DNA from 2 places in the Vibrio sp. 1069 genome. Region 1 is predicted to be linked to the other one. Evidence: predicted binding sites of a transcription regulator. Region 1 holds the regulator's gene; the other holds the start of a gene.

Region 1 (4,223 bases):
GTATCTCTTATCGCTTTATAGGCGTTAAGCGCACCTTCCTCTTCAAGCTTCTCTACGGATTCGATGCCGGCTTTTTTTAGCATGCGCTCGGTAGCCAGTCGTAAGTTAGGCAAATCTTTCAAACGGTTAGGCTTTGTACTTGCTTGCTGTTCTTTCTCAAGCTTTGCCTTTTTCAATGATTGATTCGCTACTTCGATTAAGCGTTCGCTTGATTCCCATAAATCGCTGGAAATAGCGTAGTACTTTGTAACGACTGGAAAGCCACGTTTTTTATAAACGTAAGGCTTTAGCCCTTGTTTCTCGAAGTCAGATGAAGTTTTTTGGTCTGCTCTGATATGAAGCTGATTGTTTACCACTAGTGCAAACATTGTTTCATCAGCGAATAGTCCGAAGCCACCAAACATTGAGCGCGACTTGATATTACCAAGTGCCTCAAATAGCTTCATAGAGTCTTTGAGTATCGGTTTATCCATGTTTTGTTATCTCGGTGTAATTAATATTACGCCACCAAAAGTCAGGTCCGAGAGAGTAGCAAACATGCGTAAAAACAATGTCATTACAGAGTAAAGTCATTGCTTACACACTTGCCATCGGTAACCCCGCTACCTTCCATATCGTAATATGGTTCAGGCCGGAGGCTTTGCGTCCCACTCTTTCGAATGGTTTGCCCTGTGCGTGACACAATGAGCATACTTCTTATATTGAATTAACATCACGGTTTAGCGTTAAAAGTGTGATTTCGGTTCAATAAAAATGATAGATTGAATGCTCTATTTTGCATATGGAAAGGTGCAAATTGGCCTTTGAAAAGGAGTTCTTAATATATATTACATTTATATAAAACAGGGAGTTAACGTTAGTCAATTGTTATTAGAGTGGTGTGAAGTATTAGAGAATGCTTAATTTTTCCAAAAAAATAAGCGCCCCTGTAGAGCGCTTATTTAACACGGTTAAATACAGTGAAATTTAGTTCATTTTTTTCACAGTATTTCGAATTACAAGCTCAGGTTGCATCTCGAAAATTCGTTTTTCGTGTTCTTTATCTTTGATACGCTCAAGTAGAATTTCGAATGCATTTTTACCAACACGACGTTTAGGTTGGTGGATAGTCGTTAGCGGTGGAGAGAAGTATTCCGCAAGCTCGATGTTGTCGTAGCCGATCACTGAAATATCTTCAGGAATTTTGATCCCGTTTTGTTGCAAGCGGCTCATTAGGCCTAGAGCCATTGTGTCGTTAAAACAGAATACCGCCGTCGGGCGCTTGTCCATTGCGGTAATTTTATCTGCAACTAATACGGCCGTATCACATTCAAAGTTACCTTCAAGGATCCAGTCTTCATTTACAGCTAGGTTCGCTTCGCTCATTGCGCGACGGAAACCTGCAATGCGCTCTTGGCAAGCAAGCTTTTCAAAATGACCGCTTAGACAAGCGATATCCGTATGACCATTGTCAATCAGATGTTTGGTTGCAATGTAGCCACCTTCTTCTGAGTTATCCATGATCTTGTCTGCTTGTGAGCTCTCTGGGCCCCAATCCATGACCACTTTAGGAATGTCCGCATGACGGTCAAGCATCTCTTTTAGTTCTTCGGTTAAGTCAGAACACATCACTAGGATGCCATCAACGCGCTTTTCAGCCAGCATACGAATGTAATCGCGTTGTTTTTCGTAAATCCCGCCTGTGTTACATAAAATCAGAGTATAGCCTTGGCGGTAACAGTAGCTCTCAACGCCATCAATCACTTCTGAGAAAAATAGGTTAGTTGATTGAGTTACTAACATGCCAATCGTACGAGTTGAGTTGCATTTTAGGCTGCGTGCAACGGCACTTGGCGCGTAATTCAGCTCGTCAACGGCTTTCATTACTTTTTCTTGCGTTGCTTCTGCAACGAAACGCGTTTTATTGATAACGTGCGAAACTGTCGTAGTGGAAACGCCGGCTAAGCGAGCAACGTCTTTTATCGTGGCCATAAATGGTGTCCTGTATCGAGCTACTGAAATATGTCGTATTGGATGTACCTGATGCTCTAATGGTTTCACACCTAGCAATATAAAATTGGCGCTAAGTGTCTCGGCAGCGGTTGATCCAAGTGCGACAAAAGGGTACGTAGCAGCATCGGTCGATGAATTTTATCTTTTTTCTATCTGATGAGAAATTGCCATCAACCTGTTAAGAAAACACAAAAACCGCTATATTTCAGCGGTTTACATATAAATCATATTTAATCGTTTGCGCTCACATTTTAGCCCTATGTGAACTGACTAGCAATGTTTTCAGCAAGAGATTTGTGTATTTGAAGTCACATTTTGACTGCTAAATAACCAAGCGTCTTTGCGCTAAGTTAAGGCAAACGAATATTATACCCAAGTTACTTACAATTGGTCACTTTCAGGCATACAGGAAGCCCGATAGGCAGGCTCCCTAAAAATAGGCGGCAATTATTCACCAAGAAGGTAGGCGCTGTCTAGTTTACAAAATGCAACTAATAGTTTCGCGACACTCGAGTAAAATCCAAATTCGTCGAATTGTTTACATTTGTCTGAAAACTGAGGTAACCAAGACATCAATTGTTGCTGGATAAAGTCGTTTTGTTTAACGAAGGCTTCTTCCATGTGTTTTTCTTGTTCAAGCTCGTTTGAGCGGATAATCATGTTCCCGAGAAAGTCGAGCTCAACGGCTAAGTGATCCGCAGGTTCCTTTAGGTTTTCGTCTACTTGAACGCCAAATTCAGCCATCAACTTTTCCATTTCCTCAGCTGGCTTGTCATTCAGTAAACCTGATTCACCAATGTACATGGATGCGTAAGGAAGAGCGCCGTATTTTTCTGTCTTCAAAAACAGTTCACAAAAGTCAGCTGCAAGCTCTAGTTGTGCATCTTCACGATCTTGTAACCGATTCAGCGCATCAACTAGGCTATCAACGGCTGGTTTTAGCGACTCATTTTCACCTAAACCTGCGAGAAAACTGCGAATTTCAACACTGTGATAGGCTTCCAATTCTTTCTCTGTTAGTTCTTTTGCGAACAAGCTCGAAAACCACCAGTAAATTTCAGCGCGTTTTTCATTAAAAGCTTTCACTTCTTGCATTTTGGGCTCCTGAATGATGCTTCAAGTCATGCATCACAAAGTCAATTAGGGATATCCCCTAAGTGTAATCAATTAAAATGAATAGCAGTAACTATAATTGTTATGTTTTATGGTCAAAAATGACCGTTTATTAATAGCAATGGGCAAGCTTGTTTTGAATCAATAAAAACGCTAAATCTTGCGTTTTAATGTATCTATGACTAGAAATGTTACTAGTTATGAATAGAATACGTCTTGGATAATAAGAAGACAGAAAAGTGGTGTAAATGAGCTATCACGTATTAGTCGTAGAAGATGATGTTGTAACTCGTAGTAAGCTTGCGGGATATTTCCAAAATGAGGGCTACCAAGTCAGCGAAGCAGAGAGTGGCGCAGAAATGCGTGAAGTTTTGCAAGCGGGCGATGTAGACCTGATCATGCTGGATATTAACCTGCCTGGTGAAGACGGCCTGATGCTTACTCGTGAGTTACGTAGCCAATCGGATATTGGTATCATATTAGTAACAGGACGCACGGATAGCATTGATAAAATCGTAGGCCTAGAAATGGGTGCTGACGATTATGTGACAAAACCTTTTGAACTGAGAGAGCTGTTAGTTCGCGTTAAAAACTTGCTGTGGCGTATTTCAGCAGCGCGCAGTGGCAGCTCGAAAGCGAATGAAACCAGTGAAGAGCACATTGTGCGCTTTGGGGAGTGGACATTCGACATTCAACGTCGCGCACTTAGCCGCAACGGTGAGCCAGTAAAACTAACTAAAGCAGAGTATGAACTTTTGGTGGCATTATCGTCTTATCCTAACCAGGTGTTAAGTCGTGAGCGTATTTTGAACATGATCAGCCATCGAGTGGATGCGCCGAATGACCGCACCATTGATGTTCTTATTCGACGTATGCGCGCAAAAATGGAGTTCGATCCTAAGAACCCACAGATTTTTGTAACGGTACACGGCGAAGGCTATATGTTTGCTGGTGACTAGTTGGAACATAACTCAATCGTAAAAAGAAAAAGGAGAGCTTCGGCTCTCCTTTTTTGTGGCTTCAAGATAATACTAGTTTGCTTCAACCATTGGTGTTTGGCCGACAGTATCACGCAACCTTTGCCAAATACTGCCCAAGTACTCATGCCAATAAAGCTC
Region 2 (4,223 bases), 220 kb from region 1:
GCAGTGAAGAAGAAATGAAGCGACTCAATCATGCCTTTAAGCTCGTCTCACAAAATGTTACAAAACAGTAAAAATAGGTCAGGATACTTTGGCTAGCATGCTTTTAGACCTATATAATCAAGCGCCGCAATCGATCTCCCTCTCAAACAAATTAACAGACATTTAACTTAAGTCGCGCTTTTATGCCATAATGCCCGGCGCAAAATAACACCTAACGACTCAAATTAATCTAGGTGGGGAGAAAATCAATGTTCACTGAAGAAGGCACCTGTGATTGGTGTAAAAAACCTAGCCTTGTAACTCGTCACGATTATTTAGATGGCAAGCACCACTACTCATGTAAAGCTTGCTACGATATGGCGAAAATCGACGTGCGCCTATTTAACCTAGGCGAATTACAAATGCGCGAACGCTTGCAACGAGCGAGCTAAGCAAGACGGAATCAACGGAACTGATTTTCAAAGGCGCCTTTTAAGGCGCTTTTTTGATCGGCCAAGCCCTATTTCCAATCTCTATCTCGTATTCCCTCCTATCTTACATAGCACGTCGCATCGGTTATCAGCCCTCTCCCACTGTATACAAACCATTGTCCGTGAAAAACACCTGTATATACAGTAGTAAACCCCTGTATGTCTCTCGTCCAACTTTCTACTCACCTCACATTTTTAAATTGATGTTAGACATATCAGAAATGAAAAATAAACAAATAAATTCAATTACTTAAAATAAAATCCTTTTATTTCCTTCTCAAAAAACCGCAAATAACTTTTGAGAAACTTGTTGATCAGGTCGCCAAAACAAACTACTGTATAGGCATACAGCATGTATAAAGGAACAGTAAGATGCAGTTACAAAGTCAATCTCATACATACTCTCGCTACAACGTATTGGCACAAGCAACTAAGCCCATGGCCGTTTCGGATCAGCTTCTATTTAAGCTGGCTGTTTTATCGCAGCAGAAACAATGGATTTTGTTTACAGCAGACTGCCCTCGTCCAGACTTTGAACAACTCACTGCTTCTAATATTTGCTGTAAAAACATCATTCAGATGAAGCCGTCTCAACAGCTTTCTGAAGTGGAAATCGTGATTAAAGCTATTCAGTCTGGTAACGCTAGCGCTGTCGTCGCATCGAACAAGATTGCCCTAATGAATCAATCAATGCTTCGCGATATTGCTCAACGTTATCAGTGTGAAGTCTTTTTCGTCGAAGGCAGAGTTAATAAGTACCACTAACAAGATCGACGTTATCCATCCTGCATCTCGCCTCCTTTTTAAGGGGGCTTTTTTTGTATTAAAGAAAACAGGCAAACGTTTGCTTTTTCTCTGGCGAGTTAAAATAGTTCTGGTATGATGCCCACATTCGATTTATTCAGCGCCCACATTTTGCTGAATATCTTCTCTTTCTGACGTTTGATTAAGATGATAGGAATGTCGCAATGAGCCTTGCTAATCAAGTACTTGCCGTCAATGACGATCTGCCAATTCGCACCCATAAACCCGTTCATAGTGGAAAAGTTCGTTCAGTTTACTGGTTAACTGAAGAAGACAGCGCCCGACTGATCAAAGAAAAAGGATACAATGTCGCTCCAGATGCGCCTTTGGCTATCATGGTAATTAGCGACCGAATCTCTGCATTCGATTGTATTTGGCATGCTGAAGGTGGTCTTAATGGTGTCCCGGGTAAAGGGGCTGCGCTTAATGCGATTTCTAATCACTGGTTCAAACTGTTCAAAGAAAATGGCTTAGCAGATAGCCATATTCTAGACATTCCTCACCCTTTTGTTTGGATTGTACAAAAAGCCAAACCGGTAAAAATCGAAGCCATCTGCCGCAAATACATCACGGGTTCGATGTGGCGCGCTTACGCAAATGGCGAGCGCGAGTTTTGTGGAATCCAACTTCCTGAAGGGTTAGGAAAAGACAAAGCACTGCCAGAGTTGCTAATGACCCCATCCACAAAAGGCATTCTAAAAGGCATTCCCGGTGTGCCAGAAGCGGATGACGTAAATATTACTCGTCAAAACATCGTAGACAACTACGAAGCATTTAACTTCTCAAGCGCTGACGATATCGCACTCTACGAAAAATTGCTGAAAGAAGGCTTTAACGTTATAAGCCAAGCGTTAGAAGAAATCGACCAAATCTTTGTCGATACCAAATTCGAATTTGGTTATGTTCATGATGCTGCTGGCAATGAAAAGCTGATTTACATGGATGAAGTGGGTACACCAGACTCGTCTCGTATATGGGATGCTAAAGAGTACCAAGCAGGTCACATCGTAGAGAACTCAAAAGAAGGTTTCCGCCAGTTCCTACTTAACCACTTCCCTGACCCAGATATCTTGCTAAATAAAGAACGTATGCCAGAGCGTGAAGCACTCGCTCGTGATAATGCTTTACCCGTCGAATCTTTGATGGCGATTTCGAGCACCTACATTGGTATTGCCGAGAAGATTACAGGCAAGCCGATTCATTTGAGTGAGAATCCGAAAGCGGAAATCATCGAAGTTCTGAGCAAAGAATACGGATTGATTGACTAGCACTGTCGCTAGATTGCTAAATGCTTTCCAATAAAAAGTCCGCACTAGCTTGCGGACTTTTTTCGTATTAGGCTCAGTTTAGCCGATATTTAACGTAGTGCCATCTGTTGTAGAGGCTGACTTGGTCGTCACCTGATATGTTTTGTCTTTAATCGTTGATACGAAATACCAGGTCGCCTCTGCCTTGTCGGGCGTAAAAGTAACGCGCATAAAGCCACGCTGTTTGATGTCTGCCCACTGTAATTCTGACACTAAGTGCGGCAGCGTGTATTCCATTTGAGTGATCGCAACAGGGTCTAACGCGAGGTAGGCTTCTAACCCAGGGGAACTCACAGAGCTAGTCGCAAACTCTACCCCGATAGGATGCTTAGATACGTCTTTAAGCTCACTTGCCCATGCATTGTGCGTATCTCCTGCCAAACAGACAAAGTTACCACTGCTGGCTTTGGCCAGTTGATAAACGTTCTCTCGCTCAACGTAGTAACCATCCCATGCATCTAGGTTATATGGCAAAGCAATGGTATCTAAACTTGGGTCAGAGAGATAACCCGTAATCGCAGAGTTTACCGCTAATAACGCCTCTGTTTTTTGTTCTTCAGTGGCAGTAAACAATTGAAACATCGCGGTCATAACCGAACTTGGCAACTCCATACGAGACATTAACACTTGTTGCCCTAGCACATTCCAAGTTGCGTCGTGCGTACTGAACGCATCCATCAGCCAAGCGAGTTGGTCACCGCCTAACAGCTCTCGGTCTTGACTGCGCGACTGGGCAACTAAACCGCCAATAGCTTCCATCGTTGGTGAGCTGAACGAGAAATAATCCAACGGTTTATCACGCCCCACAAGTCGCGTGTCGAGCATCATCAAATTGACTAAACTTCCAAACGAAAACTGACGGTAAATCAGCATGTTTGAGAAAGTGTTTTCACGAACGGGCAACCATTCTGTCCACGCGGCAGCCGCAGCTGCACGACGATCATTAAAGCGGCCTTCCTCTTCTTGATGGTTTTCCGCACCATTTTTCCAACTATCATTTGCAAGCTCATGGTCATCCCAGACTGCAATCATTGGTAGGCTCGCATGTAACGCTTGCAGATCAGCATCTTGGCGATATTGCGCATACCGTTTTCGGTAATCATCTAAGGTAATGCATTCAGTGCCTTTGCTTGGCTCTCGCCCTAGTGCCTCAGCATCTTCACTAGCGTAGCCACCAGCCCCATACTCATAAATGTAATCACCGAGATGAAGTACCACATCAAACGGTTCTTGCTCATGTTGATTTAAGATCTCTCGATACACATGGAAATAACCAGCAGGATAGTTTGCGCAAGAAACAACGGCCATGGATGCCTTTTCTACACCACCCTCTGGTAATGTTTGAGTTTGCCCGACTTCGCTAGTGACATCTCCAACCATGAATCGATAGTAGTAGCGAGAATTTGCGTTGAGGTTTTGAACATCAACTTTTACCGTGAAATCTCGGCTCGTGTCTGTGGCAAAAGTGCCACTTTGCACGATATCAGTAAAATTTTCGTTAGATGAAACTTGCCAGCTTACATCTGCGTAGCTCGCTGAGGTTGTAACACGAGTCCAAATGATTACTTGTGTTTGAGTAGGATCTCCACTCGCCACTCCGTGCTCAAAGGTAACCGCAACAGATTCACTAGCATCGCTACCA

Evidence for each region. Region 1 encodes PurR, which represses purine synthesis genes. Its sites were predicted from a motif close to TNANGNAAACGTTTNCNTNA; they were not measured.
Region 2: R7040_RS01395 (phosphoribosylaminoimidazolesuccinocarboxamide synthase) is a predicted target of PurR. The motif match lies at 1,303-1,322, and genes of this name have one in related genera.

Annotation. Positions count from the first base shown of each region.
Region 1 is NZ_JAWOWP010000001.1:95,099-99,321, forward strand. It holds gene R7040_RS00400 (TfoX/Sxy family DNA transformation protein) at 1-473, opposite strand, end outside; cyclic di-GMP riboswitch class I at 590-679, opposite strand; gene purR (HTH-type transcriptional repressor PurR) at 967-1,971, opposite strand; gene torD (molecular chaperone TorD) at 2,440-3,087, opposite strand; gene torR (two-component system response regulator TorR) at 3,354-4,064, shown strand; gene elyC (envelope biogenesis factor ElyC) at 4,137-4,223, opposite strand, start outside.
Region 2 is NZ_JAWOWP010000001.1:317,337-321,559, reverse strand. It holds gene R7040_RS01410 (molecular chaperone DnaJ) at 1-71, shown strand, start outside; gene R7040_RS01405 (hypothetical protein) at 249-431, shown strand; gene R7040_RS01400 (SulA-like leucine-rich domain-containing protein) at 843-1,235, shown strand; gene R7040_RS01395 (phosphoribosylaminoimidazolesuccinocarboxamide synthase) at 1,439-2,542, shown strand; gene R7040_RS01390 (alkaline phosphatase D family protein) at 2,621-4,223, opposite strand, start outside.